DNA from 4 places in the Pseudoduganella sp. OTU4001 genome. Region 3 is predicted to be linked to each of the others. Evidence: predicted binding sites of a transcription regulator. Region 3 holds the regulator's gene; each other region holds the start of a gene.

What was found. Region 3 encodes FNR, which switches genes on or off when oxygen is low (the NO sensors DNR and NnrR bind a similar motif). Its sites were predicted from a motif close to TTGATNNNNATCAA; they were not measured.
Region 1: a site for FNR is predicted at 4,697-4,710, ahead of AAHE99_RS03240 (carbohydrate kinase). Genes of this name have one in related genera too.
Region 2: a site for FNR is predicted at 5,367-5,380, ahead of AAHE99_RS09465 (universal stress protein). Genes of this name have one in related genera too.
Region 4: a site for FNR is predicted at 1,530-1,543, ahead of AAHE99_RS22875 (universal stress protein). Genes of this name have one in related genera too.

What each region holds. Positions count from the first base shown of each region.
Region 1 covers NZ_JASATG010000002.1:277,009-284,630, reverse strand. The annotation lists gene AAHE99_RS03265 (DUF969 domain-containing protein) at 1-110, shown strand, start outside; gene AAHE99_RS03260 (DUF979 domain-containing protein) at 107-1,057, shown strand; gene pcp (pyroglutamyl-peptidase I) at 1,054-1,698, shown strand; gene AAHE99_RS03250 (LysR family transcriptional regulator) at 1,695-2,597, opposite strand; gene AAHE99_RS03245 (pseudouridine-5'-phosphate glycosidase) at 2,582-3,508, opposite strand; gene AAHE99_RS03240 (carbohydrate kinase) at 3,513-4,613, opposite strand; gene xapA (xanthosine phosphorylase) at 4,836-5,675, shown strand; gene AAHE99_RS03230 (phosphopentomutase) at 5,787-6,980, shown strand; gene deoC (deoxyribose-phosphate aldolase) at 6,977-7,622, shown strand, end outside.
Region 2 covers NZ_JASATG010000008.1:2,934-10,555, forward strand. The annotation lists gene AAHE99_RS09445 (bifunctional acetate--CoA ligase family protein/GNAT family N-acetyltransferase) at 1-1,896, shown strand, start outside; gene AAHE99_RS09450 (efflux transporter outer membrane subunit) at 1,880-3,277, shown strand; gene AAHE99_RS09455 (formate/nitrite transporter family protein) at 3,293-4,126, shown strand; gene AAHE99_RS09460 (hypothetical protein) at 4,116-4,460, opposite strand; gene AAHE99_RS09465 (universal stress protein) at 4,467-5,306, opposite strand; gene AAHE99_RS09470 (SagB/ThcOx family dehydrogenase) at 5,460-6,056, shown strand; gene AAHE99_RS09475 (cytochrome b/b6 domain-containing protein) at 6,089-6,727, opposite strand; gene AAHE99_RS09480 (L,D-transpeptidase family protein) at 6,738-7,622, opposite strand, start outside.
Region 3 covers NZ_JASATG010000020.1:74,186-81,807, reverse strand. The annotation lists gene AAHE99_RS17970 (sensor histidine kinase) at 1-1,315, shown strand, start outside; gene AAHE99_RS17965 (response regulator) at 1,312-1,725, shown strand; gene AAHE99_RS17960 (ATP-binding response regulator) at 1,722-2,825, shown strand; gene AAHE99_RS17955 (response regulator transcription factor) at 2,818-3,453, shown strand; gene fnr (fumarate/nitrate reduction transcriptional regulator Fnr) at 3,556-4,329, shown strand; gene AAHE99_RS17945 (bacteriohemerythrin) at 4,390-4,776, opposite strand; gene AAHE99_RS17940 (cyanophycin metabolism-associated DUF1854 family protein) at 4,854-5,318, opposite strand; gene AAHE99_RS17935 (cyanophycin metabolism-associated ABC transporter) at 5,311-7,593, opposite strand.
Region 4 covers NZ_JASATG010000036.1:17,754-25,375, reverse strand. The annotation lists gene AAHE99_RS22885 (chemotaxis protein CheA) at 1-455, opposite strand, end outside; gene AAHE99_RS22880 (protein phosphatase CheZ) at 455-1,285, opposite strand; gene AAHE99_RS22875 (universal stress protein) at 1,626-2,093, shown strand; gene AAHE99_RS22870 (response regulator transcription factor) at 2,172-2,816, shown strand; gene AAHE99_RS22865 (Crp/Fnr family transcriptional regulator) at 2,953-3,765, shown strand; gene hemP (hemin uptake protein HemP) at 3,880-4,068, shown strand; gene AAHE99_RS22855 (hypothetical protein) at 4,145-4,477, shown strand; gene AAHE99_RS22850 (DUF2325 domain-containing protein) at 4,485-5,660, shown strand; gene AAHE99_RS22845 (sulfite reductase subunit alpha) at 5,686-7,056, opposite strand; gene AAHE99_RS22840 (FAD:protein FMN transferase) at 7,053-7,622, opposite strand, start outside.

The DNA.
Region 1 (7,622 bases), on a different contig from region 3:
ATCCGCTGCATATGGCGCTGTGGGGCATCCCGACTGCGATCTGCGCGTTCATCATCCACGCCTGGCGCTTGAACCGGCTGGACGGCTATCTGAGCAGGAGCGCCGCATGATTGTCCGCGTTGAATATTTCTATTACCTATTGGGCGTCATGCTGGCATTGGTGGCGCTGATGTCGTTCGCGGACCGCAGCAACCCGCGTCGCTGGACGACGGGTATGTTCTGGGCGCTGTACGCGACTGTCTATCTGGCCGGCGAGCGGCTGCCGCCGGCGATGGTGGGGCTGGCGATGATTGTGATGGCGCTGCTGGCAGGCTTTGGTGGCGTCCGCAGCGGCAAGCCGGACGTGTTGACGGACGAGGCGCGCCGCGCCAGTGCCGCGCGGCTTGGACATCGGCTATTCATCCCGGCCCTGGTGATTCCGGCGGTGACGATGACCGGTGCCACGCTCATGAAAGATGTCCGCCTGGGCGAACTGTTCGTGCTGGACCAGAAACACCTCACGCTGGTAAGCCTTGGCTGCGCCGCCGTGGTGGCGGTGGCCGTGGCGTGCTGGCTGACGCGCGCCACGCCACTGCAAGCCGGGCGTGAGGCACGCCGGCTGGTCGATGCCATGAGCTGGGCGCTGGTGCTGCCGCATATGCTGGCGGTGCTTGGCCTCTTGTTCAGCGAAGCCGGTGTCGGCAAGGCCGTAGCGCAGGTCGCCGGCGGCCTGGTTGGGGCGGATTCGAAGCTGGCGGCGGTGGCGCTGTACTGCATCGGCATGGCGGTGTTCACCATCGTGATGGGCAATGGTTTCGCCGCCTTTCCTGTGATGGCGGCCGGCGTAGGTGTGCCGGTGCTGGTGACGCAATACGGCGGCAATCCGGCGGTGATGGCGGCAATCGGCATGTTCAGCGCGTATTGCGGTACCCTGATGACGCCGATGGCGGCCAATTTCAACATCATCCCGGCGGCGCTGCTTGACCTGCCGGACCGGAATGCCGTGATCAAGGCGCAAATCCCGACGGCCTTGCCGCTGCTGGGCGCGAATATTGTGTTGCTTTACTTCCTGCTATGAAAACAGTGCTGCTGACTGGCTTTGAGCCGTTTAACAAGGAACCGATCAATCCCGCGTGGGAGGCGGTGCGGGCGCTGGATGGCTGGCAGGAGGGCGGGTCTCGTGTCATCGCACGCCAGCTGCCTTGCGTGTTTGGCGATGCCAATGCCGCCATGAGCGCGCTGCTGGACGAGCTGCAGCCGGCGCTGGTGATCGCTGTCGGCCAGGCTGGCGGCCGCGTGGATTTGTCGGTGGAGCGGGTGGCGATCAATGTCGATGATGCGCCGATCAAGGACAACGCGGACCAGCAGCTGGTGGACGCGCCGATTGTGCCGGGCGGGCCGGCGGCGTATTTCTCCACGTTGCCGATCAAGGCGATTGTCGCGGCGCTGCGGGCCGCCGGACTGCCTGCATCGGTGTCGCAGACGGCAGGCACTTTTGTCTGCAACCACGTATTTTACGGCTTGATGCATGCGCTGGCGGCGCGGACCGATGTGCGCGGCGGCTTTATCCACATCCCCTACCTGCCGGAGCAGGCGGCACGCCATCCGGGCGCGGCCAGCATGTCGCTGGCGCAGATGGTTGAGGGCTTGCGGGTCGCGGTCCGCACTGCGCTGGCGACGGACCGCGACGCGGTCGTCGCCGCAGGGGCAACCCACTAAGCGCTTGGCGGGCGCAGGATGTTGAGGAAGGCGCGCACCACCGGCGCGTCGTCCAGCGTGGTGTATGTGATGTACAGGTTGGCCGACGGCGCATTGGTGCGGATTGGCAGGAATACCACGCCCGGCCAGCCGATACGCGCAGTGGTCTCGGGCATCAAGGTCACACCGAGGCCGGCGCCAACCATGGCCAGCAACGTCTGCGGCTCATGCGCTTCCTGGAAAATCTCCGGCTGGAAGCCAGCATTCACGCAGCACTGGATCAGGTAGCGCGGGAAGGCCGACTTGTCGAGAGCCAGCGTCAGCATCGGCTCGTCGGCAATATCCATCAGCTCAATCGCATCCATCTTCGCCAGCGGGTGATGTTCATTCACCGCTACGCACACGTTCTCGCGGAAGCACAGCTCCTGCTTCAGGTTATCGCGCCGCAGTTCATCGTCATCCAGCTTCGGCTCACGCCAGAAGCCGACGTCGATCTGTTTGGCGCGCAGCGCGTCGTACTGCACCGTCGGACCGGATTCGTGGATGGTCCACGTTACGCGCGGATACTTGCTCTGGAACTCTTCCAGCATGGAGGGAATCGGTCCCCACATCGCCGAGCCCACGATACCCACGCGCAGGCGGCCCACTTCGCCGCGGTCGATCTGGCGCACGGTGTCGATGGTCATGCGCATCTTCGCCAGCAGGTCGGAGGCCTCCTGCATCAGCGCCTTGCCGGCCACGGTCAATTCGAAGGTGCGGGTGGTGCGGGCGAACAGCTTTACGCCCAGCTCCGCCTCCAGCTTCATGATCTGCTGCGACAGCGGCGGCTGCGAGATGTGCAGGCGTTCGGCCGCGCGGCTGAAGCTCTTCTCTTCAGCCACGGCGAGGAAGTACTTTAACTGTTTCAGGTCGATGGACATGGATGCTCCTGCAGCGCACGCGCCAGGGCGGCGCCGACACGCGCGTTGTTCTTAACCAGTGCGATATTCGTCATCAGGCTGCGGCCTTCGGTCAGGGTCTTGATGCGGGCCAGCAGGAACGGCGTCACCTTCTTGCCGGTGACGCCGTTCTGCTCCGCTTCCTGCAGCGCGCGCACCGTGATGGCGTCGATTTCTTCCTTCGGCATGGCGTCCGCCACGGGCACCGGTGCCGACACGACGACGCCGCCATTCAGGCCCAGCGCCCACTTGGTGGAAATGAAGGAGGCCTGTTCAACCGCCGTATCCAGCTGGAAGTCGGCATTGAAGCCGCTCTCGCGGGTAAAGAAAGCCGGGAAGCCTGGTTGGCCAACCGACACCACCGGTACGCCGTGCGTCTCCAGGTATTCCAGCGTCAGGCCGATATCGAGGATCGACTTCACGCCTGCGCACACCACGGCTACGTTGGTCTGCGCCAGCTCCTGCAGGTCAGCCGAGATATCCATGCTGGTCTCGGCGCCGCGGTGCACGCCGCCGATGCCGCCGGTGACGAATACCTTGATGCCCGCCAGATGCGCGCAGATCATGGTCGCGGCCACCGTGGTGGCGCCCAGTTTGCCCTGCGACAGCACGTAGGCCAGGTCGCGGCGGGACACCTTGATCGCGTCCGGCGAGTTGCCCAGTTCTTCCAGCTGCGCATCGGTCAGGCCGATGCAGATCTTGCCGCCGATGATGGCGATAGTGGCCGGCACCGCGCCCGCGTCGCGGATGATCTGTTCAACCTCGCGTGCGGTCTGCACGTTTTGCGGGTAAGGCATGCCGTGCGAAATGATGGTCGATTCCAGCGCCACGATCGGCTTGCCGGTGGCCTGCGCATTGGCGACTTCCGGCGAGAGGGACAGGAAATGGTGCATGGTTTTACTCCTCGATTTGTGCAGCTGCGAGCACGTCGGCGCTCAGCTCGGGCGATACGGTGTGGGGGCTGGCCAGCGTAATGGCGGCGGCTTTCAAACCGCGCTCGCAGGCCAGGGTCAGATATCCAGGGTCTTGCAGCAGCGACCAGACCACGGCGGCCGAGAAGGCATCGCCGGCGCCGGTCACGTCGACCACTTGCGCGTCGTGCGCAGGCTGCCAGTGCAGGGCTTCGCCCAGGGTGTGATAGACGCCGCTGGCGCCGCAGGTGACGATGATGTCCTGCGCACCGTCGGCTTGCAGCTCGTGGCAGGCCGCCTGCACATCGGCTTCGGTCGGCAGGGCGCGGCCGGCGCGGGTTTCCAATTCGCCGCGGTTCAGGATCAGCAGCGACAGGCCGTTCAAGTCCTTCGGCAGGCGCGCCATCTTCGGCTGCGACACGGCGACCACCACCAGCGGCACGCCGGATGCGTGGGCATCGGCCAGCAGCATGGCCACCGATTCCAGCGGCAGGTTCAGGTCCGCCACCACCATGCCGGCGGAATTGCGCTGCGGCTGGCGGCTGGCGACCCAACCGGGTGTAAGCTGGTCGAAAATGGCCATATCGGCCAGCGCCACCACCATTTCGCCGGAAGCGTCCAGCACGGCGGTATAGGTGCCGCTGCCGATGCCGTTGACCTGCAAGCTGCCTTCCATGCCGATGCCGGCCGCTTCCACCTGGGCGCGCAGGGCGCGGCCGGAGGAGTCGTCGCCGAGGGCGGTCAGCAGGGAGCAGGGCAGGCCGAGCTGGGCCAGGTTGGCGGCGATATTGCGTGCCACGCCGCCAAAACTTTCCTCAGCGCAAGCCGGGTTGGAGGTGGCCATTTGCAGGGGGGCGTGCGGGCGCAGTTTGCGGTCGAGGCAGGCGGCGCCGATGCACAGCACAGTGCGTTCATTGCGCAACACATAGGCGCGGCCCAGCAGCTTGCGCTCGCGGATCAGGCTGGCGATATGGCCGGCCACGGCAGAACGCGACAGGGCGAGCTGCTCCGCCAGCTCTTGCTGGGAAATAAAGGGGTTGGCGCGGATCAGCTCGTACAGCTGTTCCTTGCGGGAGAGATCGCTCACGAAAAGCTCGCTATAAACATTTGTTTGCGATGCTAAACATTTGTCCGATGTGTGTCAAACGGAAGTCGCTCCTATAATAAACCTAGATTTATATCTAGAGCATATAAATAATAAAGAAAAATGGTATTTGCCATACATATAGACCATGATGCATAGTGTCGTGGTACGTTCAGAGGCCTGTTCTGGCCAGCTCACCTAAAGATTAGAAAAACGAGGAACTTCATGTCTTCCAATACCCCATTCCAGGCAGCCGCCATCATCCGTGCCCGTATGCCGGCCAATTTCCAGCCACGCGTGGCGATGATCCTGGGCTCCGGCCTGGGCGTGCTGGCTGAACAGATGTCCGATGCCGTGTCGATCAGCTTTGACGAGCTGCCAGGCTTCCCGATCTCCACCGTGCACGGCCATGCTGGCCAGCTGGTGATGGGTACGCTGGCAGGTGTGCAGGTGGTGTGCCTGAAGGGCCGCGGCCACTTCTACGAAGGCTACGGTCCTGCGGTGATGACTTCCGCTGTGCGCACCATCAAGCTGCTGGGCTGCGAGATGCTGTTCGTGACCAATGCGGCAGGTTCGCTGCGCACCGAGTGCGACGCTGGTTCGCTGGTGGCGCTGAACGACCATATCAACTTCCTGCCAGGTACCCCGATGGTGGGCCCGAACGACGAACGTTTCGGTCCGCGCTTCTTCTCGATGGCCAATGCCTACGATGCGGACCTGCGCAAGCTGCTGCAAGCTACCGCTGCCGACAAGTCGATCACCCTGCATGAAGGCGTGTACATCGCGTACCCAGGCCCGAACTTCGAGACTCCGGCGGAAATCCGCGCGTTCAAGACCCTGGGGGCTGACGTGGTCGGTATGTCGGTGGTGCCGGAAGTGGTGTCGGCGCGCCACTGCGGTTTGAAGGTGGTGGGCGTTTCCGTCATTACCAACCTGGCTGAAGGCCTGTCGCCGTTCCCGCTGTCGCATGAGCAGACCCTGAAGTACGCTGCGATTGGTGCGGAATCGCTGATCAAGCTGATCCTGGCGTTCCTGGAGAACGTGGCCAAGACGCCTAAGGCTTAAACCGGTAAACCTGGGTCAGGCACAAGTGCCTGACCCGCATACGTGACCGCCGCCGGCCGGGTCTGACCCTTGGGTCAGACCCAGATTTCCGGGTTTGATAGAGAGGCACCCATGTCCCGCGCATTTATCCTGTTGTTAGACTCCTTCGGCCTCGGCGCAACGCCGGATGCCGTCAAATACGGCGACCAGGCCTGCAACACCTTTGGCAGCATCGCCAAATGGGCGGCCAGCGAAGGCAAGCCGATGTCCCTGCCCACCATGGAAAAACTCGGCCTGGCCGCTGCCGCGCACACTGCGTGCGGCGAGTGGGCCGCCGGCTTTAACCAGCGCGAGGGCTTCACCGGCGCCTACGGTGCGGCGCGCGAGCAATCCACCGGCAAGGACACCCAATCCGGCCACTGGGAAATCGCCGGCGTGCCGGTGCTGTTCGACTGGGGCTACTTCCCGAAAGAATTCCCGTCGTTCCCGAAAGAGCTGACCGACAAGCTGCAGGAACTGACCGGCGTGCCGGGCTTCCTGGGCAACTGCCACGCTTCGGGCACCACCATCATCAATGAGCTGGGCGACGAGCACGTCGCGACCGGCAAGCCTATCCTGTACACCTCCGCCGACTCCGTGCTGCAGATCGCATGCCACGAGGAGCACTTTGGCCTGGAGCGCCTGTACGATATGTGCGAAAAAGCGTATGAGCTGGTCAAGCCATACAACATCGGCCGCATCATCGCCCGTCCATTCCTGGGCGCGAACGGCGACTACAAGCGCACCGCCAACCGCCATGACTACGCCGTGCCGCCAAGCGCGCCCACCCTGCTGGACCACGTGAAGAACGAAGGCGGCGAGGTGATCGCACTGGGCAAGATCAGCGATATCTACGCGGCGCAAGGCGTGAGCCGCGTGCTGAAAGGCCCGGACAATATGGCGCTGTTCGACAAGCTGCTGGAAGTGCAGCGCGAAGCGGGCGACAAGTCGCTGACCTTCGTCAACTTCGTCGACTTCGACATGCATTTCGGCCACCGCCGCGATGTCGCCGGCTACTCCAACGCGCTGCACGAAATGGATGCGCGCCTGCCGGAATTCATCGCCAACCTGAAGGATGGCGACCTGTGCGTGATCACCGCCGACCACGGCTGCGATCCAACCGCGCCAGGCTCCGACCATACCCGTGAACATATTCCTGTGCTGTTCTTCGGCCCGAACGTCAAGCCGCAGTCGCTTGGTATCTCGGAGACGTTCTCCGACATCGGCCAGACCATCGCGCATCACCTGGGCGTGAAACCTCTTTCCAACGGAACCAACCTCCTATGACCACCATCGAGAACTTCAAGCGCAACGAGGCTATCGGCCTCGATTTGGGCTGGCTGAATCACATCCACGTGAACAAGGCCGCCGCGGACCGCCGCGCAGCGTCGCTGGCCAACCGCCGCACCGTCAAGAAAGAGTACCAGGCTGCCTGGCTGGTGAAGGCGATCGAACTGATCGACCTGACCACCCTGGCCGGCGATGACACCCCGGGCCGCGTCGAGCGCCTGTGCATGAAGGCCATGCGCCCGCTGCGCCAGGACCTGGTGGAGGCGCTGGGCCTGCAGGACCGCAAGCTGATGACCGGCGCGGTCTGCGTGTACCACGAAATGATCCAGCACGCCGACGCCGTGCTGAAGGGCCGCCTGCCTATCGCGGCAGTGTCGACCGGCTTCCCGGCTGGCCTGACCAGCATGGAAACCAAGGTGCGCGAAGTTGAACTGTCGGTGGCCGCCGGCGCCAAAGAGATCGACATCGTGATCACCCGCCAGCACGTCCTGACCGGCAACTGGCAAGCGCTGTACGATGAAATGCTGGCTTACCGCAAGGCTTGCGGCGAAGCGCACGTGAAGGCCATCCTGGCAACCGGCGACCTGGTGACGCTGGAAAACGTGGCGAAGGCATCGTGGGTCTGCATGATGGCAGGCG
Region 2 (7,622 bases), on a different contig from region 3:
GCCTTCCGCCGCGCCGGGATGTTGCGCGTGCTGACCACCGAGGAGTTGTTCGACGCGGTGGAGACCTTGTCCAGCGCCCGCCCTTTGACGGGCGAGCGGCTGGCGATTCTGACCAACGGCGGCGGACCGGGCGTGCTTGCCACCGACGCCCTGATCGGCAGCGGCGGCGCGCTGGCGACACTGTCGCCCGCCACCTTGAGCCGCCTCGACGCCGTGCTGCCCGCGAGCTGGGCGCGCGCGAATCCGGTCGACATCATCGGCGATGCGCCGGTGGGACGATACAGCGAAGCCCTGTCGGCGCTGCTGCAGGACGATGGCGTGGACGCGGTCCTGGTGATGCATGCGCCGACGGCCATCGTGCCTGCGCTGGAAGTGGCGCAGGCGGTGGCTGAGGCAGCGCGCGGCGCCGAGCGGAATATCCTGGCCTGCTGGCTGGGCGGCGATGCGATGGTCGCGGCACGGAAGGTGCTTGACCAGGCTGGCATTGCGACTTACGCAACCCCCGAGGATGCCGTGGACGGGTTCATGCAGATGGTCAATCACCGCCGGGCGCAGCAAGCGCTGCTGGAGGTGCCGGCCGCCTGCAGCCGCGAGTGCCGCACGGACCGGCGTCGGGCCCGGACGGTGATCGAGGATGCACTGCTGCGCGGCGCCAGCATGCTCAGCGAGCCGGAAGCCAAAGAGGTGTTGGCCTGCTATGGCGTGCCGGTGGTGGAAACGGCGATCGCCGACCGGGTGGAGGCGGCGGTCATGCTGGCTGATCGCATGGGCTATCCGGTGGCGTTGAAGATCCTGTCGCCCGACATCAGCCATAAGAGCGACGTCGGCGGCGTGGTGCTCGACCTTGGGACGGCGGCCGAGGTGCGTGCGGCGGCGCTCGCGATGCGCGCGCGGCTGCATGCGCTGCTGCCGGATGCGCATGTGCGCGGATTTACGGTCCAGGCCATGGCGCGCCGTCCGGGCGCGGTTGAACTGATCGCCGGTGCGAGTACCGATCCCGTGTTCGGTCCCGTCATCCTGTTTGGGCAGGGCGGCATTGCCGTGGAAACGATCGGCGACCGGGCGCTGGCGCTGCCGCCGCTGAATCTGACGTTGGCGCGGGACCTGATCGGACGGACCCGGGTGGCGCGTCTGCTGGCCGGCTACCGCGGCCGCCCTGCAGTCGACGTGGATGGCGTGGCCATGGTGCTGGTGCGGCTCTCTGCGCTGCTGGCCGACCTGCCGGAAGTGCTGGAACTCGACATCAACCCGCTGCTGGCCGATGAACATGGTGTGCTGGCGCTTGACGCACGCATGCGTGTGGCGCCGGCTACTACGCGCGGTGCACAACGCTTTGCCATCCGTCCCTATCCCGAGGAGCTGGAAGAAGCGCTGCAGTGGCAAGGTGCGCCGATGGTATTGCGCCCGGTGCGCCCGGAGGATGCGCCGCAGCACGCCGCCTTCTTCGCCGCGTTGAGCGCCGAGGACGTGCGCTTCCGGATGTTTTCAGCGATGCATGGCGTCTCCCCCGCGCAATTGGCGCGCTGGACGCAGATCGATTATGACCGCGAGATGGCGTTCATCGCCACGCGGCAAGGGCCGACCGGTCCCGAGACGCTGGGGGTGGCGCGCGCCGTGGCCGATCCCGATAACGAGCGCGCGGAGTTCGCGGTGGTCGTGCGTTCGGATCTGAAGGGACGCGGACTGGGGACCATGCTGATGAATAAACTGCTGGGCTACTGCCGGGCCCGCGGTACGCGGCAGGTGGTGGGCGAGGCGCTGCCGGACAACGAACGGATGTTGCAGCTGGCACGCAGGCTGGGCTTCGCGCTCGAGCCGGCGCCGCCGCATGGTACGGTCGCGCTGCGCCTGGTGCTGCACGAAGGCATAGGAGAACAGCATGGCCGCGCGGACTAGATGTGGCTGCGCGCTGGCGTGCCTGCTGGCGTTGGCAGGATGCGTCACGGCAGGGCAAAAGCCGGACGTGGCGGCACTGGCGCCGGCGCCTGCGCCGCTGGAGATTCCGGCCAGCTGGTACCGGGAGATGCCTGCCAGCGGCACGCCAGGGCTGGGCAGTTGGTGGCAGCGTTTTGATGACCCGCAATTGACGGCGCTGGTCGACCAGGCGTTGGCGCGCAATACCTCGCTCGCGCTAGCCTCAGCCCGTTTGCAGCAGGCGCGGGCGCTGCGCGACCTGGCCGGCGCCGGGCTGTCGACCCAGGTCAGTGCCAGCGCCTCGGCCGAAAACCTACGGCAGCGGGGCTTTGCCAGTCAGAGCAGCTATAGTGCCGGGCTCGATGCCAGCTGGGAGCCTGATCTCTACGGCTACCGGAAAGCGGGCCTCGCCGCAAGCGCCGCGGCGCTGCACGCGGAGGCCTTGACGCTCGCCGATGGGCAGGTGAGTGTGGCAGCCGAAGTCGCGTTGACCTATATCGAGTTGCGCGGCGTCCAGCAGCGCGAGGCGTTGGCCGATATACATGTCAAGCGTCAGTTGATCCTGACCTTGCTGGCTGCTCAGCGAACCAATGAGGACGCCGGGTTGGACCGCGACCGCGCGCGTGCCGCGCTGGCCCTGTCCATGGCTGAGTTGCCACGCTGGCGGGCCAGCCGCGCGCAGCTGGAACACAGCCTGGCCCTGCTTTGCGGCGGCGCGCCCGGCGCATTGGCAACACCGCTCACGGCTGGCGCAGCGGTACCCCAGGCGCCGGAAGGGCTGGCTATGAGCCTGCCGGCCGATACGCTGCGCCAGCGTCCCGACGTGCGCGCCGCGGCGGCGCAGGTCGACGTGGCGTTGGCCCGCTTGGGGCAGGCCGACGCCGCACGCAAGCCGGTAGTGCGGCTGGAGGGCAGCATCGGCTTGCACGGCATCGGTTTTGGCGGCAGCGGCAGCATGCTGCGGGGACTATTCGGTGCGATCAGCGGCATCGCGTTCGACGGCGGGGCCGGACGGGCGCGTGTCGCCGCCGGGCAGGCTGCGGTTCAGGAAAGCTATGCGGCTTATCACACGGCGGTGCTGGCTGCCCTGCGTGATGTGGAGGATGCGCTGGTCGATCTCGCGGCGGCGCGCGAACGCAGGAAGGCGCTAAGGGCGGCGGCCGAGATTGCCGGCAATGCCGCGAACCTGGCGCTGCTGGCCTATGTCGATGGCAAGGTGGTGGTGGATGCGGTACTGGGCAGCCATGCCACGCTGCTGCAAAGCGAGGATGCGCTGGTGCTGGCGGAGGTGGCGCACAGCACCGCCCACGTGCGCTTGTACAAGGCGCTGGGTGGCGGCTGGCAGCCAAGCGATACGCCCTGAGAGCGGGAGGCAGAGATGGCGGAAATCTTTGGCATGGATGCCTATACGCCGGGCGAGATCGCACAGCGGATCGAACAGACCGGTGTGGCGAAAGCCAGGCTGCCGGTGCGCGCATTGTTCATGCTGGCTGTGCTGGGCGGCGCTTTTATAGGCTTGGGCGCCCTGTACAGTGTCCTGGTGCGGGCCGATCATGGCCTCAGCATAGCGATCCGGCTGGTCATGGCCGGGCTGTCTTTCTCGCTCGGTCTGCTGCTGGTCGTGGTGGCCGGCGCGGAGCTCTTCACCGGCAATAATCTGCTGGTGATGGCATGGGCCGAGCGTCGTATCAGCGGCGCTGAATTGCTGCGTAACTGGGGCGTCGTTTTGGCGGGCAATGCCGCCGGAGCCGGTGGCCTGGCGCTGCTGGTGTACTGGTCCGGGCATCCGGACATGCAGGGCGGCGCCATCGCGGCGGAGTACCTGCGGGTCGCGCAAGCAAAAGTCGCGCTGGGCCCGCTGCGTGCGTTCCTGCTGGGGGTGTTGTGCAACGCGCTGGTGTGCCTTGCCGTATGGATGGCGATGGCCGGCCGCAGCGTGGCGGACAAGGCGGTGGCCGTCGTGTTCCCGGTCTCCGCCTTCGTGGCGGCGGGCTTTGAACACAGCGTGGCCAACCTGTACCTGTTGCCCATGGCCTTGCTGCTTCAGGCACCGGGCGGAGCGCTGGGCTGGTCCGCGGTGATGGGCAACCTGCTGCCGGTACTGGCGGGCAACCTGGTGGGGGGCGCCTTGCTGGTCGGCCTGGTCTATCGCTTCATCTACCGTGGCCCGGCAGCAGCCGGCGCCCAGCCTGCGAAGAACGTCAATCCATGAGGTGGGCCAGGTCTTTGTGCCGGCCTTTGATCGCGTCGATCCGGCGCTCGCATCGGTGCACCACGACTAGGCCGCGCACGACCAGATAGACGCCCAACGCGACCAGCGCCGCGCTCAGGATCAGCAAGGGCAAAAGCAGCAGGGCCACGTCACGGAACTGGTAGCTGCCGGAAGTGGCGATCAGCAGCCCCAGCGCCGACAGCGGCAGGGCAAAGACTGTGATGCCGGTACGCAGCAGCGAGAGCGCCGTGCGCTCCTCAGCCAGCAAAAGCTGGATTTCGTTCGCGACCAGCACCAGGCTGCCAGTGCCGGCATCGTCATCGCGTGCGTTCATTGCGCCTTACTGCGTCATCAGCAGTGGAACCGGACACTTCTCGATCAGGCCGCCAGTGGTGCTGCCGACCACCCAGTCATGCAGGCGGCTATGGCCGTAGGCGCCGGCCACCACCAGGTCAAAGTGCCGCCGCTCTGCCATTTCACATAAGGCAGTACTGGTTTGCTGGACGGTATCGAGATTGACTACGTTGACGTTGCGGTGGTGGCGCGCCAGGTAGGTGGCCAGGTCGGCCCCGGGTTCCGCGCCCATGTCGATCCGTTCATCGGCCGGGTTGCAGAGAACAATAGTCAGTTGCGCAGCCCTCAGCAGCAACGGCATGGCGAATGCGAGCGCGCGGCTGGCGCCGGCGCTGCCATTCCATGCAATCATGATCTTGCTGAAATTGTCCTTGGCATGGTGCTTGGGTGGCACCAGCAGCACGGGCCGCACGCATTGGGTGACGAGGTGGCCCGGTAATCGCGTCGGCGCCAGCAGCCCGTACTGCGCGACGTCCTGATTGCCCGCCACCACCAGGTCGCAATAGCGTGATTGCAGAAGCAGTGCGTCGGCTGCCGTCGTTTCCAGCAGGCGTGTTTCCCAGGATGGCACGCCGGCCGCTTCGCACTGGTGCGCGAACGTGTCCAGCTGCTGCTGCGCATCCTTGCGCAGGGCATCGAGATCGAAGGTGGGCATGATGGCCACCGGGGCACCTGCCGCCAACAGGTAGTTCATTTCGGCCACGCCGCTGACGGCGGTGCCAACCAGATGGGCGCCATGGCTTATGGCCAGACTGGCGGCTGTGCCAAACGTTGCAGGCATGCCGGAGGCCGGGCTGACATGTACGATAATCGTCTTGAACATCATTGCCTCCGCAGGTTGGGCACGAGATACAGGAGAGTGTGGGCGCTGCACCGAGGTAAAACCATGACCCAGATCAAATACTGCCACGGCGTTCCGGGCGCACCATGGCGCAATACCGGCTGCGCTGGGAGGGCAGTTGTCGTGTCGGGGAGATAGATGATGGCGATCACCGTGGATAGCACCACCAACTGCAGATTGATAGATTGGCGTGCGCTTGGCACCGAGGCCGGCCTGGGCGAGCCAGTGAAAGTTCTGTTGGGCCTTCTGGGCCAGCGGAATGGCGAGGGCGTGTCCGCGCAACCCCTCTCGCAATACCAGTTGTCCCGGCTGTTATGGGCGAGCCACGGGTGGTGGGCCATACCACTCAGCATTGCGGTGTATGTCGCGGCCCTTGACGGGCTGTATCGCTTTGACGCCGACACCGGCTTCCTGCGGCATGTGGTGCGCCGCGATGTGCGCAAGTTCCTGGCCGGGGCCGGTAGCGCATGCTCCGCCCCCATCAGCTTGCTGTATGTTGCCGACATCGACGGAGGGACAGAGCTGGAAAGGAAACAGCAAGAGCTGACGGCGGCGATGTGCGCCGGCAGCTGCAGCCAGAATGTTACGTTGATGTGCGCCGCGGAAGGGTTGGTGACGGACCTCCGGGTGATTGCCGACCCCGGCGCGCTGCGGAATGTGATGGCGTTGCGCGACAGCCAGCGCCCCTTGCTGGCACAGGCAGTCGGCCTGCCGGTGCGCCGGATGGCGCGCTGATGCCACCGCACGCGCAAGGGCTGCGCCGCGAATCATCGCCAGCGCAAGTACCAGAAGCCAGCAACCGCGAGCAGCAACAGCACGCCGATACTACGGTAAAGATGCCGTATGCCGGTGCCGGCGGGGCCGGCTTTTCGGCCGTGGATCATCGATGCGACCAGGTTTTCGTGGTGCAGCCAACTGCTGAAGACGACCGCAGCGACGTGGAGCAGGACGAGGGCAAGCATCAGGTTGGCGAAAGTTTCGTGGACATCCTCCCAGAGGTCCTTGCTGGATTCCTGGAGCGCAACCCAGCCGCTCAACGTGACAGCGGCACCAGTGGCGAGCAATGCAATGATAGCCAGGCCGCCGGCCGGGTTATGACCGGCAAAGTGCTGTGGATGCCGCGTCAACAGGGAGCGCAGGTAAGCCCAGGCGGCAGCGGGTGCGCGGACGAAGTTGGTAAACCGCGCGTAGCGCGTTCCGATGATGCCCCAGATGACGCGAAACACAAGCAGACCTGCCATGGTATAGCCGAATGTGACGTGTAGCGCGCGCCAGATTCGCCCTTCGGACGTCAGGTAGGCGCCAGCGAAGCATAGCACCATGAGCCAATGCAGGACGCGGGTCGGAGCATCCCAGACGTCGATCTCGGCCTGGCTATGCCCAGGCGTTGCCTTTATCGTTTGCATAGGGCCTCCCTCAGGAGTGAGGTGCAGCTTTCACCGCACGCGGTGTTGGTTGATGGGGCCATCCTATGGCTGCCCCCTGGGGAAATCCATGACCTGTGTCAACCGCCTCGGCTACTAATGCGCGGGCGAGCTTTTTATCGAGTCCGTAAGTGTCGAGCAGGAATATTGCGCGTCCTTGCCGGTCGGTGAGGGCGGTCGCATACAGAAGGACCACCGGGATCGGCGTTCTGAGCGTGACGGTTCTGCTGGGCCCGGGTTCCATGGCCGCCAGCACGCTGGCCCGGTCCCACTGCCCCTCGTTGCGAAGCACAAATGTCGCCAGCTCCTCTGGGTGTTCGAGCCGGATGCAGCCGTGGCTGAGGTCGCGCCGCGTCCGGGCAAATAGTTCCTTCGCGGACGTGCCGTGGAGATAGATATTCTGCGGGTTTGGCATTCCAAACTTCACCGGACCCAAAGGATTGCGCGGGCCCGGCCGCTGCCGGAGCCGCATCGCGCCCGACCGCAGCAAGGCCAGTGGCGACCCGGCAGCATTGCTGGCGGCGCGCTCGCGCGGGACGAGCTCGAAATCCTCTTTGTAAAGCAGCGCAGGATCGCGCGCCAGCTTCGGGATCAACTCCTCGACTTCAATGCTGCGTGGGACGTTCCAGGCCGGATTGAACTCCAGGTAGCGCAGCTGCGCGATCAGGAGGGGGGTAGGTGTGCGGGCGGCATTCCCGACGATCACACGCATGTCGGCTTCCACGCTGCCTGGCGGCGACTTGGTGTCGAAGGCCCATAGCCGGTACGATGGCACGTTGACGACGATCAGTTGGCCAGGCGGCAATCCAGGCATCCACCGCAGGCGCTCCAGCGTCAGTTCGAGCTGCCGGACGCGATCGGCAAGCGGAATGGCAAG
Region 3 (7,622 bases):
CCCCGAACGCTTCCGCCACGGCCACGTGGGCCTGCGCGGCAATTACTTCGAGCATCCGCGTCCGCGCGCCATGGGCGCCGGCGTCGAGCTGTTCGCCACCCGCAAGGACGGCACCGAATTCCCGGTCGAAGTCAGCCTGTCGCCGCTGCCCGACAAGGATATGCAGCCGATGGTCATGGCCACCATCCACGATATCAGCGCCCGCAAACAAGCTGAACGCGCGCTGCAGGAAAGCGAAGCGCGCATGCGCGCCATCTTCGAGACGGCGGTGGACGCCATCATCACCATCGACGAGCATGGGATCATTGAGCGCGTGAACCCTGCCGCCGAGCGCATGTTCGGCTATCCGGAGGCCGAAGTCCTGGGCCGCAACGTTTCCATCCTGATGCCCAACCCGCACCGCGACGCGCATGACGGCTACCTGCGCCACTATCTGGATACCGGCGAAAAGCGCATCATCGGCAAGGGCCGCGAAGTGCAGGGCTTGCGCCGCGACGGCAGCGTGTTCCCGATGGACCTGGCGGTCACCGAGATGTGGCTCGGGGGCCGCCGCATGTTCACCGGCCTGGTACGCGACATCACGGAGCGCAAGCACGCCGAGGAAAAGGCGCAGCAGCTGCTGCAGGAACTGACCAGCGCCAACGAGGAGCTGACCAATTTCGCCTATGTCGTCTCGCACGACCTGAAAGCCCCGCTGCGCGGCATCGGCTCGCTGGCCGACTGGCTGGCGCACGACTACGCCGACAAGTTCAACGAAGAAGGCAAGGAGCATATGCGGCTACTGATCAACCGCGTCCACCGCATGGGCGCGCTGATCGACGGCATCCTGCAGTACTCGCGCGTGGGCCGCATCAAGGAAGCCGTGGTGCCGGTCAAGCTGGACCAGCTGGTGGCCGAGGTGGTGGACCTGCTGGCGCCGCCGGCCCACATCAAGGTCACCGTCATGCCGGGCATGCCGACCGTGGCGGGCGAACCGACCCGTATCCAGCAGCTGTTCCACAACCTGGTGTCGAACGCCGTCAAGTACATGGACAAGCCGCAGGGCGAGATCGAAGTCGGCTGGTCCGACGAAGGCCGCCACTGGCGCTTCCATGTGCGCGACAACGGTCCGGGCATCGCGGAACGCCACTTTGAACGGATCTTCCAGCTGTTCCAGACCCTGGCCCCGCGCGACCGCGTGGAGAGCACCGGCGTCGGCCTGGCGCTGGTGAAAAAGATTGTAGAAATGTACCAGGGCAGGGTATGGCTGGAGTCCGAACTGGGCAAAGGCACAACCTTCTACTTCACCCTCCCGAAGAAGAAAGAGAAAGCATGAATAATACGAGCAAGCCTATCCTGCTGGTTGAAGACGACCAGGTCGACGTGATGACCATCCTGCGCGCGCTGAAGGAGGTCCATGTCGGCAACCGCGTGGTGTCGATGGAAAACGGCGAGGCCGCGCTGGAATACCTGCGCGAGCCGGGCAGCGAGCAGCCGTGCATTATCCTGCTGGACCTGAATATGCCGATCATGAACGGCATCGAATTCCTGCAGAATATCAAGCAGGACCCGCTGCTGCGCCGCATTCCCGTGATCGTGCTCACCACCTCCGAAGAGCAGCAGGACAAGATGCGCAGCTTCGACCTGGGCGTGGCCGGCTACATGACCAAGCCGGTGGATTACCGCCAGTTTGTCGAAGTTGTGCGCTCGATTAACCTGTACTGGACCATCAGCGAGCTGCCATGAACGCGGTGAGGGTCCTGATCGTCGAAGACGATATCGTCGACCGGATTGCCTGCCGCCGTGCGTTCGCGCAGGCGCCGGGCTTCAGCTGCGAATTGCTGGAAGCGGAAAGCGGCCAGGAAGGCCTCGATATCGCCTTGCGCGAAAAGCCCGACTGCATCCTGCTCGATTACCACCTGCCGGACCTGACCGGCCTGGAGTTCCTGGCCCGGCTGGCCGCCGACCAGGGCGAGCCGCAGCCAACCATCCCCGTGATGATGCTGACCGGCGCCGACAGCGCCACCGTGGCGGCGGAAGCCATGCGCCGCGGCGCGCGCGACTACCTGGTGAAGGACAGCGACGGCCGCTACCTCGACTTTCTGGCCGGCGCGATTGACCGCCTGCTGCGCGAGCAGCGCCTGATCGAGGAAAAATCGCAGGCCGAACGCGTGCTGCGCCAGTCGCAGAAGGAGTTGCGCGAGCTGGCCGCCTACCAGGAGAAGCTGAAAGAGCACGAACGCACCCGCATCGCGCAGGAGATCCACGACGAGCTGGGCGGCCTGCTGACCGGGATCAAAGCCTACATCTCCGTGGCGATCGAACGCGGCGGCGAGCAGTCCGACCCGCTGCTGAAGGACGCCGCCAAGCTGGCGCAGGACGCCATCGAGACCGTGCGCCGCGTGATCACCGACCTGCGCCCCAGCGTGCTGGACCAGCTGGGCATCTGGCCTGCGCTGGAATGGTATTCCGAGCAGGTAGCCCAGCGCAGCGGCCTGCAATGCAGCTGCAATATCACGCCCGAGGCGGCGGCATTGGAGCTGGATGCGGAGCGCAGCACCATGCTGTTCCGCGTCGCACAGGAAGCGCTGACCAATGTGGTGCGCCACGCCGAAGCCAGTGAAGCGCGCCTGCTGGTCGACCGCGACGGCGACTGCGTTGTGCTGCGGGTGGAAGACGACGGCAAGGGCATCGAAAGCGCCGGCCTGTCCGACCGCGAATCCTGGGGCCTTTTCGGCATGCACGAACGTACCCGCCGCTTCGCCGGCGAACTGACAATCAGCGGCAAGGCTGGGCAGGGCACCACCCTGCAACTGCGCCTGCCTTTGGAGGACAAGAATGGGTGACAAGATCACCGTACTGCTGGTCGACGACCACGCCATAGCACGCAACGGCGTGCGCCTGATGCTCGGCACCGCGCCCGATATCAGCGTGGAGGGCGAGGCGGGCAATGCCGTCGAAGCCATGGCCCGGGTGGCCGAGCGCAGCTTCGACGTGGCCCTGGTCGACATCAAAATGCCCGGCAAAAATGGGCTGGATTTGCTGAAAACCCTGCGTGCAGAGTACCCGCGCATGGCCGTCCTGGTCCTGAGCACTTATTCGGAAGAGATTTACGCCGTGCGCGCCCTGAAGTCCGGCGCCTCCGGCTACCTCACCAAGGACGCTCCGACCACCACCCTGGTGGAAGCGGTGCGCAAGGCGGCGGCAGGCGGCAAGCATGTCAGCCCGGCATTGCTTGAAAAATTGGCAACCCTGGTGGGTGGCGGCCCCAGCGGCGACCATGAAGAGCTTTCCAACCGCGAGCTGGAAGTGTTCAAGCTGATTGCGCAGGGCGAATCGCTGGTGCGCATCGGGGAAAAACTACATCTGAGCCCTAACACTGTGACAACGTACCGCAGCCGCATCCTCGAGAAAATGGGCATGTCCAGCAATGCCGAGCTGACCCGCTACGCCCTGGAGCACGGACTGATCTGAATGTACTGTAGGGGAACCACTACATCAACTACACAGGAAGCTTGATACCGGGAAATGCGCCGGGACGCGATACTGACTCCATCGAACACAAGGAGCAGCACCATGAGCCCGGTTATCCCCATCACCCCTGCAAACACCACCAAGAATTGCGCGCCAGTCGCCGCCAAATGCTCGCTGTGCAGTTTTAACCGCCTGTGCTTGCCTCAGGGCCTGGCGGAAGACGACGTCGCCCGCCTGGACCAGATCATTGCCCGCCGCCGCCGCGTATCGCGCGACGAGCCGCTGTACCAGACGGGCGACAGCTTCCACAGCCTGTATGCGGTGCGCTTCGGCCACTTCAAGACCGTGCAGGTGAACCAGCGCGGCGAACAGACCATCGGCGGCTTCCACATGGCCGGCGACCTGCTGGGCATGGAAGCGATTGGCGCCGGCCAGCATAGCTGCAACGCCGTTGCGCTGGAGGACAGCGAAGTGTGCGAGATTCCGTTCAGCCGCCTGCAGGAACTGGTGATGCAGATCCCAGGGCTGCTGCAGCAATTCCACCGCACCATGAGCCGCGAGATCCAGCGTGAGCAATCGGTGATGCTGTTCCTGAGCCATATGCGCGCCGAGCAGCGCCTGGCCATGTTCCTGCTGAACCTCGCCGGCCGCTACGCCCAGCGCGGCTACTCGTCAAGCAGCTTCCAGTTGCGCATGTCGCGCGAAGACATCGGCGGCTACCTCGGCCTGACCGTGGAAAGCGTCAGCCGCCAGCTGGCCCGCCTGCGCCAGGACGGTTCGATCGTATTGAATAACCGCGACCTGCGCATTCTCGACCGCAGCAAACTGGAGGCGATGTCTTCCGGCGGCATGGCGCAGGAGCTCGCCGTCGCCTGAGTAGCAACCACTTTCTCACCTGTAGGGGGTGTATGGGGCAGCTTCGGCTGCCCCTTTTTTTCACTTGAGGTTTGAGGCGGCGATGGCCAGGGCCAGATCCATGGTGTTGATGTGCGCCTCCACCCAGTCCGGCAAGGCGCGCACCATCCGGCGCGCAGAGGACTCATCGCCAGCCGCCAGCAGGCAGCACGCCTGGTCGAGCGAGGCCAGCAGACTGTCATGGGCCGCACGGTGCGTGGCAGCGAGGGGGTAGCCGATCGCTTCCATCAAGTGGTTCTCTTCCGCCAGATCTTGGGCGAACTCTTCTGCCAGTTGATGGCACGCTTCCTCAAAGGCCGGGCGCGGCAAGGCATCGATGGACTGCAGCAAATCGAAGATGATGCGATGCGACTGGTCCATCACAGGAATGCCCAGTGCCAGGTCGGGGCCAAAAACAATCGAATCCATGCGTCTCTCCGCAATTGCAGTTGAGACATTGTGCCGTCCAGCAATACCAACGGCACATGATCCATATCAAATTTGGCTTACATGAAGCGGTCCAGGATGCGCTTGCTGTGCTTGTCGAGGGCGAACTGGTCACGGATCAGGAAGTGGATGCCGTGGCTGTCGGAGACCAGCAGCGACACGCTGCCGATGCGGCGGATGTCCTCTTCGCCGCGCAGCACGAAACTGGTCTCGCCGCGGTCGGTGGCGACCGTCCAGGTGGATGGGCAGGCGTAGCTGCCGACGTCGATGATGCGGCTGATCTCGGGCATGAACTCGCGGCCGGCCAGCTCTTCGCGCACGATGTCGGCCATCTCCGGCGACAGGTCGGAGATCTTGTCCAGCCATGCCACTTCCTTGCCGTCGGTGTTCACCAGCGACAGGCCTTCTTCCGGCGCCTGGATGGGGAACGCGCGCACCGGCGAGACGTTCTCGTGCAGCACGCCGTTGGCGTCGATCAGGTTCAGCTTCCCAAAGCTGTCGCGGCTCAAACTAAAATTAATCATCTTCACGGCTCTTTGCTTTGTCATCCATGTCGGTGTCGACGTTACGTGCCTGCGCCTGGTACAGGCGGTAATAGGCGCCTTCCTTGGCCATCAGCTCGTCGTGCGGGCCTTCTTCCACCACCTTGCCGCGGTCCATCACGACCAGGCGGTTGGCGCGCTGCAGCGTGGACAGGCGGTGCGCAATCGCGATCGTGGTGCGGCCGGCAACCAGGTTGTCCAGCGCCTTCTGGATTTCTTTTTCGGTCTCGGAGTCCACCGAGGCAGTCGCTTCGTCCAGGATCAGGATGCGCGGGTCGATCAGCAGGGCGCGCGCGATCGAGATACGCTGGCGCTCACCGCCCGACAGGCCCTGGCCGCGCTCACCCACCATCGAGTCATAGCCTTGCGGCAGGCGCAGGATGAAGTCGTGGGCGTGCGCGGCGCGCGCTGCCTTCATGATTTCTTCGCGCGTGGCATTCGGCTTGCCGTAGGCGATGTTCTCGGCGATGGTGCCGAAGAACAAGAACGGCTCCTGCAACACGAGGCCGATATTGCTGCGGTAGTCGGAAACGGCGTAGTTGCGGATATCCACGCCATCCAGCAGGATCGCGCCTTCCGCCACGTCGTAGAAGCGACAGATCAGGTTGACCAGGGTGGACTTGCCGGAGCCGGAGTGACCGACCAGGCCAATCATCTCGCCCGCCTTGATCTCCAGGTTCACGCCGCGGTTCACCGCGCGGTTACCGTAGCGGAAGCCCACTTCGCGCAGGGTGATATCGCCGCGCACCTTCTCCACCTTGGCTGGCTGCGCCGGATCCGGCACGCTCGAAACGTGGTCCAGGATGTCGAAAATACGCTTGGCGGCGGAGGCCGATTTCTGCGTCACCGACACGATACGGCTCATCGAATCCAGCTTGCCGTAGAAGCGGTTGGCATACAGCACGAAGGAGCTCAATACACCCACGGTGATGTTGTGCTTCGAAATCATCCAGATGCCGAACACGTAAATCACGAGGATACCCAGCTCGGTCAGGAAGGACACGGTCGGCGAGAACAGCGACCACACCTTATTCAGCTTGTCATTGACGGCCAGATTGTGTTTGTTGGCGGTGCGGAAGCGGGTCGCTTCGCGGGTCTCCTGCGCAAACGCCTTCACCACGCGGATGCCGGGAATGGTGTCGGCCAGCACGTTGGTCACTTCGCCCCACACGCGGTCGATCTTTTCGAAGCCGGTACGCAGCTTGTCGCGCACCAGGTGGATCATCCAGGCGATGAACGGCAGCGGCAGCAGGGTCGCAATCGCCAGCCATGGGTCGATCGTGAACAGGATCATGCCGGTCATGACGATCATCAGCACGTCGGAGGCGAAATCGAGCAGATGCAGCGACAGGAACACGCAGATACGGTCCGACTCCGAGCCGATACGCGACATCAGGTCGCCGGTGCGCTTGCCGCCGAAGTATTCGAGCGACATGCGTAGCAGGTGTTCATACGTCGTGGTGCGCAGGTCGGCGCCGATGCGCTCGGACACCAGTGCCAGCACATAGGTCTTGGCCCAGCCGAAAATCCACGCCAGCACGGCGGCGCCGGTCAGGGCGGCCATGTACTGCACCACCAGCATATGCTCGACCGGCTTGCCGTTCTGGTAAGGGATCAGCACATTGTCCGTCAGCGGCATGATGATGTACGGCGGGATCAGGTGCGCGCCGGTCGACAGCAGCATCATCACGAAACCAAGCAGCAGCTGCCACTGGTAAGGCTTGGCGAAGCGCCACAGGCGGAACAGGGTCCAGGTCGAAGGCGGGGTGTGGACCACCTTGGTGCAGACCGGGCATTCTTCCTGGTCCGGCTCCAGCGGCGCCTTGCAGGTCGGGCAGGAGTTCTGCTCCACCTGCTGCAGCGGTTTGCCGAATACGTGCGCTTCATGCAGGCGTACGAAGTTTTCTTGCAGGCGGATCGCCAGCAGGTTCTGGCCCAGGGTGAAGCGCCAGGCGGCCAGGCGCTCTTTGTCATCCACCAGTTCCAGATGCCCAACGCCGGCGTGGTCGTGCAGTTTTAGAGACATTCCACGACGATAGGTCCAGTCGCGCCATACCGTTTCCCCGGGGGCGCGTGCCATAATGCGGCGCTCCGTGATAATGACCAGGCCTTTATTGAAGTGGAGTCGGGAATCGAGGTCAACCTCCAGCGCGCCGAGTACGTTTTCGTCAGGTGCAAGCAGCGCCGGGATCTCTGTGCGCCACCTGTCAGGTAGTTCTGTCAGGCTCAGCTCAGAGGAAAGTTGGTTTGTTATCATTGTGTGTCAGACTCCGGGCACTCTTTGCC
Region 4 (7,622 bases), on a different contig from region 3:
GCAGCGGCTGGAGCGGCAGCAGCCGGCGCAGGTGCGGCGGCCGGCTTGGCCTTGCCCGCGGCGGAGCTGGCCTTGCCTTCGATCGCATCCTTCAGGATCGCTTCCAGGTCGGCCGGCATTGGCGCCAGCGCGTCCGGCGCGGTGCCGTTATTCAGGTCGGTCAGCTGGTCGGCCACGAAGCCGGAGGCCTGCAGTGCCGCCTCGATCGACAGCGGCGTGACCGGCGCGGCGCCGGTGCGCAGCGCGTCGAACAGGTTCTCAGTCAGGTGGCAGGCCGACACCAGCGCGCCCAGGTTCATGAAGCCCGCGCCACCCTTGATGGTGTGGAACGAGCGGAAAACTGCGTTCAGCGTTTCTTTGTTGTCGGGGTCACGTTCGAGGCGCAGCAAGTGCTCTTCGACGTTGACGGCCAGGTCCATGGCCTCGACAACGAACTCCTTGAGCATATCGTCCATTAGAACCCCAGGTCGGCAAGCAGGTCATCGACGCTGTCCTGATTCAGGGCTTCCGAAGGCACGGAAGGACCCGACATCAGCGACACCTCTTTCTGTGCGATCTTCTCGCGCACATCGGCCGGCGCATTGTCTTTCAGCAGCTGCGCCAGCTCGGTTTCGACCTTCTTGGTAATGGCTACGACCTTCTTGATCAGCTGGCCGGTGATGTCCTGGAAGTCCTGCGCCATCATGATTTCCAGCAGGCGCGCTTTTTCCGCTTCCGTTGCTTCCGACACCTTGGCGGCGAAGGCGCGCGAGTCGCCGGCCAGGGTCTTGAATTCTTCGATGCTCAGCTTGCCCGCGAACAGGGCTGCCCAGCGCTCTTCCATTTCTTTCGATTGCTTGGACAGCACTTCCTGTGCCGGCATGCCGTCGTCCAGCGTGTTCAGCACCTTGTTGGCGGCCTGCTCGGTCAGCGAGGCGACGTATTCCAGGCGGTCCTGGGCGTCCACGATCTGGGTCGACGCCTCGGTCAGCGCCTTGTCGTAGCCCAGTTCGCGCAGCGAATCGTGCAGCAGGCGCACGATGCCGCCCAGGCGCTCGAACATGCCGTGCTGGTCGCCGTCGGCGTGCTCGCCGCCTTCGGCCGGCGCCGCTGCGGCGGCCGGGGCTGCAGCGGCCGGAGCCTGTGCCTTATTGGCGGCCGCTACTTCGTTAAACAGGTCTTCCAGCTCGTCCGAATCATTGGTGTCGGGAGCTGCCGCCGGTGCTGCGGCTGGTGCAGGCGCACTGGCCCGTTGCGCGGATACTTCCTCAAATAATGCATCGAAATCATCAGCGGCGTCGGTCATAATTCCTGCTTCTCCATAATTTTCAAAAGTTCCTGCGGCCGAAAACCTGTCATATTTGACGCTCGGCAATAAATAACGCACTCACGCGAGTGTAACAGGGGCGATGCCCTCTGTTCAATCACTTAGGCGAAGCCTCCGGGTCTGGCAAGTGTACTGTTGTATTTGCGGACAGTGTGAAATACCTGCTGCAAGCCCCTGAAATCGCGGGTTTTTGCGTTACCTCAGATAACACCATGGCAGTTTCTTGATAAATATCAACTCTTTACACCAGAACAATACGGATAAACGGGGCTACAATGAAGGAAGGACAAGACTCTTTTAATAGTTAAAGGAGGCTGAGATGTACCGGAAAATCCTGATAACGACGGACGGCTCGGCCGTTTCCAGCAAGACCGCCTGTGCCGGGGTCGAGTTTGCCCAGCAGCTGGGCGCGGAAGTGCTGGCCTTGTTCGTGGCGCCGGAGTACCAGTACCCGATCTACGTGGAGATTATCCCGCCCAGCTATCCCAGCGAGGAAGAATACCGGGCGGCGATGCAGCGTGCCGGCAACGAGCACGTGCAATCCATCCTCGAGTCCTGCGCCCGGAAAGGGGTGCGCGCCGAAGGCATGACCGCCTTTGCCGAAAGTGCGGCGCTGAAGATCGTCGACGTGGCCAGCCAGTGCAGCTGCGACCTGATCTTCATCGGCTCGCACGGCCGCAGCGGCTGGGGCCAGCTGCTGCTGGGCAGCGTGACCAACAAGGTGCTGTCGCACGCCAAGATCCCGGTGCTGGTGCACCGGCTGATCAAAGACCCGCGCCCGGCGTGAGCTGCCTGGCGTAACCACTCGCGCCGGCGGTTTTGGCCGGCGTGGGGAGAGAAGTATTGTTAACTGTTTTGAGGAACTATGATTCGAATTGTCATCGCAGACGACCACACCATCATGCGCGAAGGCCTCAAGCGCATTCTCGACGGGGCCCCTGACATCGACATCGTAGGCGAAGCCATCGACGGCTTCGAAGTCCTCAGCCACATCCGCCAGGGCGGCTTTGACCTGCTGCTGCTTGACCTGTCCATGCCGGGCCGCAGCGGTGTCGACCTGATCCGCCAGATCAAGAGCGAATCCCCCAAGCTGTCCATCCTCATCCTCACCATGCACGAGGAAGAGCAGTATGCCGTGCGCGCCATCCGCGCCGGCGCCCAGGGCTACCTGACCAAGGAAAGCGCCGGCACCCAGCTGGTGGGCGCGATCCGCAAGGTGGCCTCCGGCCGCCCCTACATTTCCACCGAAGTGGCCGAGCAACTCGCGCTGAACATCATGCAGCCGGCGGAAACCCTGCTGCACAAACAGCTGTCGGACCGCGAATTCGAAGTGTTTTCGCTGCTGGTGTCGGGAAAATCCATCACCGAAATCGCCAACGGCCTGCACCTGAGCGTGAAAACCGTCAGCACCCACAAGACCCGCATCATGCAAAAGATGGGCATGGCCTCGCTCTCCGAAATGGTCCAGTACGCTGTGGCGCACAAGCTGTTGACGCCCTTCAAGGCCTGATTGGCAATATTAGCGTTAGGATAATTCCTACCCCTCCCCTCTCCCCTCCTACGGGCATATTCAGTAACGGCTGATATTTTTCCCACAACCACGTTGGCATACTGAAACCATTCCGTTTGGGAACCAGGAGATCAGCATGCTCTCAACGCAACCCGTGTCCCATGAGGCCGGCCGCCAGCGGCAAGGCCGCCTGTGGTCCAACCTGAAAGAAGTGTGCGACTTGCTGCACCTGCCGCCGATTTCGATCAATTCGGAAGAGCTGCTGTTCCAGCATGTGCAATTTAAGACCGGGCAGCGCGTGCACACCATCGGCCAGCCGTTCGACATGCTGTACGTGGTGAATTCCGGCTTCCTGAAAACCGTGCTGATCGATGAGTTCGGCAACGAACAGGTGCTGGCCTTCCCGATGAAGGGCGACCTGATGGGCGTGGACGGCATCCACAACAAAACCTACTCGTCGGAAGCGGTGGCCCTGTCCGATTGCGACCTGGTGCTGCTGCCGTTCAAGAAGCTGACCACGCTGGGCCGCACCCACGTGGAGCTGGAGAACATGATGTACGGCGTGATGAGCCGCGAGCTGGTGCGCGAGCAGGCCATGATCGGCATGCTCGGTGCGCTGAGCGCCGAGGCGCGCGTGGCGCGCTTCCTGGTCACGCTGTCGGACCGTTTTTCGCAGATGGGCTATTCGAGCAAGCTGTTCAACCTGCGCATGACGCGCCACGAGATCGGCAGCTATCTCGGCCTGACGCTGGAAACGGTCAGCCGCACCCTGTCGGCCTTTAATGAAATCGGCCTGATCAGCGTCGACCAGCGCACCATCGGCATCAAGGATGTCGACGCCCTGAAGTCGCTGCGCCGCCTGCCACCGTCGCGCACCCGCAGCAAGCTACCCGCGCGCGCCAAGGCTGCCGCCACCGAGGCCACCGTGCCTTTGCTGGCGACTTTGTAAAGAGTACTACTCACCCAGCTTTGGCCCGCTTCGGCGGGCCTTTTTTTATTTGACAAGTATTGGATGCGTGCGCATAATGCAAATGCGAATCATTCTTATTTAAGGAAAAAAACAATGCAAACATCCGCCGCCCTCAAACCTGACGCTGCACCCGCGCCGGCCGCGCCGCAAGCCAGCCAACCGGTGCGCCGCTTCACCACCGCCGGCCTGATGCAAGACCAGCGCGAAGTCGAAATTGAACACGCCGGCCGCATCTACCGTCTTCGCATCACGCAGTTGAACAAGCTGATCCTCACTGCCTGACGCCGTACCGCCCCCAATCGCCAGCCAGCCGCCCGACCTGCGGTAGCCAGCCACCCCGAACTCCTGGAGTGATTACATGGCTATCGACCACAACGACCCCATCTTCCGCACCGACACCGCCGCCGCGCGCCACCCGGAACTGATGCTGTCCGCCGTGCTGCACCTGATGTCGCACTACACCGCCAATGCAGCCGCCGACGGCGGCTGCGTCAAGCTGGCATCCGTCATCGAACGCCACCTGAAAGCACTATCCGCCCTGCCCGAACTCGCGCCCGTATTGCGCGCCACCTGCCAGCAGCTGTGCGAACAGTGGGCCGCCGTGGTCGAACAAGCCCGCCCGCCGCAGGAACGCGCCAGCTTCCTGGCCCGCCTGATAGGCCGCCCTCGTCCAACCCAGCTCGCCATCTGAGGCCGCCATGTGCGACAAGCACAGCGCCGCGTCTGAAGCGGCCGCCGAACCGGCGCGCCGCCGCCGCATCTGGGACCTGCCCCACACCTGCCACTGCCCGCTGGTTGGCGTCGGCCTGCCGCTGGGCGTGCTGCGCAAGATCGTCACCAAGGCCGTCGGTGGCAAGGTGCTGGCCGACGACTACGAAGTGCACGTCGGCGCCGTCAGCGAATGCGGCCAGCGCAACAAGATTTCCGAAGCGGTGCAGAAAGAGCTCGAGCGCCGCTACGCCGTGGTGATCCAGCGCTTCCGCAGCGCACGCGATGCCGCGGCGCTGGAAGCGCTGTGGGTTGCCGCCGTCGCCAGCGGCGACGTGCCGGGCCCCTTTTGGGCCGGCCTCAGCCACCCGCATTGCACGCCCGAACTGCAGGAACGCATGTGCCGCGACCTGCACATGATCCAGCACCAGGCCGGCGCCGCAACGCGCGCCGACATCCAGCGCCTGCAAGCGCTCGAGCAAGCCAACGCCGCCCTCGAACGCGAGCTAGCGCGCCTGCAACAGCGCAGCAGCGTGTGGCAAGCCGAACGCCACGCCGAGCAGCAGCAGCACGCCGCCACGGTCATGCAGCTGCGCGCCCAGCTGGTCGGCCGCGAAAGCGTGATCGCCTCGCAGCGCCAGCAGCTGGAAGAGCTGCACGCCGCCATCCCCGGCCTCGCCACGCGCGAACGGCTGGCGCGCCAGCTGGCCGATGCCGAACAGCGCGTGCACGAACTGCGCGCCGAAGCCAGCGCCGCACGTGCCGCGCTCGCCGCCGCCGAAGCACGCGCCGCAGCGGCTTTGCAACCCTCGCCCGCCATGCAGGCAGCCGCCAGCACCACGGCCCAGCGCATCACGTTGCACGGCGTGCTGGCCGAGCGCGTATTGTGCGTCGGCGGCCGCGCCGGCAATGTCGCCGGCTACCGCGCCGTGATTGAAGAAACCGGCGCCGAATTCCTGCACCATGACGGCGGCCTGGAAGACAACGTCGCCCGCCTGGAGAGCAGCATGGCCGCCGCCGACCTGGTGATTTGCCAGACCGCCTGCATCAGCCACAGCGCCTACTGGCGCGTAAAGGATTTCTGCAAGCGCCACCAAAAGCGCTGCATCTTCGTCGACAACCCCAGCATTACCACCCTCCAGCGCGAAATTCAGGGGCTTGCCTGACTGCAAAACAGGCAAGCCCCGAATCTCAATAGACATCGCGGCGGTAGCGGCCGGTGCTGGCCAGGTCGGCCATGAAGGCGCTGCCGAACACATGCGTCAGCACCCGGTCGACGCCGGCGGCCATGCCTTCCAGGCTGCCGCAGACGTAGATCGCGGCACCTTGCGCCACCCACTCGCGCAGCGCGTCGGCCTGGCGCAGCAGCACATCCTGCACATACTCCTTGCCCTGCGGGCCGCGCGACCATGCCAGGTCAAGGCGCGGCAGCAGGCCGGCGTGCTGCCAGGCTTCCAGCTCTTCGTGGTAGAAGGCGTCATGCGCCGGATCGCGTTCGCCGAACAGCAGCCAGTTGCGCGCCTGGCCGGCGGCGGCGCGCGCCTTGAGGTGGCCACGCAGGCCGGCAATGCCGCTGCCGTTGCCGATCAGGATCAGCGGGCGCTCGGCATTGTCCTCCAACCGGAAGCGGCGGTGCTCGCGCAGGCGCAGCCGTACCGTGGCGCCCTCTTCGGCTTGCTGGGTGAGCCAGCCGGATGCCAGGCCGTGGCTGCCGTCGCCATGCCGGTGCAGGCGCACCAGCAGGTGCACGCGGCCATCGGCCGGGATCGAGGCGATCGAGTATTCGCGCGGGCGCTCGGGATCGGCCGGGGCGGCAACCTGCACCAGGTCGCCCGATTGCCAGGCCGGCAATGCGACGCCTTGTACGGCGGGCTCCAGCTCGAGGTGGTAGATCGGCGCGCCGGGGCTGCCGGGATTCAGGTGGCGCCGTGCGGCTAGCCGCCATTCGTCGAAGGCTGGAGCATCCCAGTCGGGGGCGTCGCTGGTGCCGGCCAGGTGGCTCAGTTGCTGGCGCCAGGCGGCGATTGCCGGGGCGGCGCTGCGGTCCACCTCCACGCGCGGGAACAGGGCTTGGGCGCCGCGTGCGGCCAGCCAGGCGTCAAGCATGCGGCCAAAGCCGCAGAAGCTGCTGTAGGCGCTGTCGCCCAGCGCCAGCACGGCGTAGTGCAGCTGGTCCAGCGACAGGTCGCTGCGCGCCATCAGGCGCTGCGCAAAACGTGCTGCGGCGTCTGGTGGGTCGCCCTCGCCGTACGTCGAGGTGAGGAACAGGATGCGTTCGGACGTTTGCAGCGCGGCGGCATCGAGTTCGTCGAAGTCGCACAGGTGGTTGGCGATGCCGGCCACGCGCAGGGTTTCACTGGTCTGGCGCGCCAGCAATTCGGCATTGCCGGTCTGGCTGGCGTAAGCCACCAGCCATGGCGATTCGCCCGCCGCAGCGCGCGCTGCCCTGGCGTCGGCGCGCGCGCGGCGTGCGCGCAGCCAGGGCAGCAGGCATACGATGCCGTAACCGGCGAACATGGCGGCGGTCAGGGCGAGGCGGGTCGGGTCGTTCGTAACAATCATTCTTCTTCAAGCATTTTCTGGAAGCGGCTGCTTAGGATTTCGCGCAAGCCTTTCCCTTCGCGCAGCAGGAAGCGTGCGGCCAGCTGCTTGCGCTCGGCCAGTGCCGGCCCCTCCTGCGGGCCAAGCACCGTCAGTGCGGTGGACCAGGCATCGGCCGCCATGGCGCTTTCATGCACCACCGTCACCGATGCCAGGGCATTGGTGATCGGCATGCCGCTGCGGGGATCAATCGTGTGCGGGCGCCTTGTGGCGTCCTGCATAAAGTATTTGCGGTAGTCGCCGGAGGTGGCGACCGCCAGGCCGTGCAGGGCGACGGCAATCTCGCCGCCTGCCACGGCCAGCGGGTCTTCCAGCGAGACCCACCATGGCTGCCCATCGGGCTTGAATCCGGCGCCGCGCAGCTCTCCGCCCACTTCCACCAGGTAGTGCCGCAAGCCCTGCCCTTCCAGGTAGCGCGCCAACTGGTCGACGCCAAAGCCTTTGGCGACGGCGGACAGATCGAGCTGCACGCCGCCAGGCTGGAAGGCGCGGCGGCGCGGAATGTCCAACTCCACCACGCGGCCCGC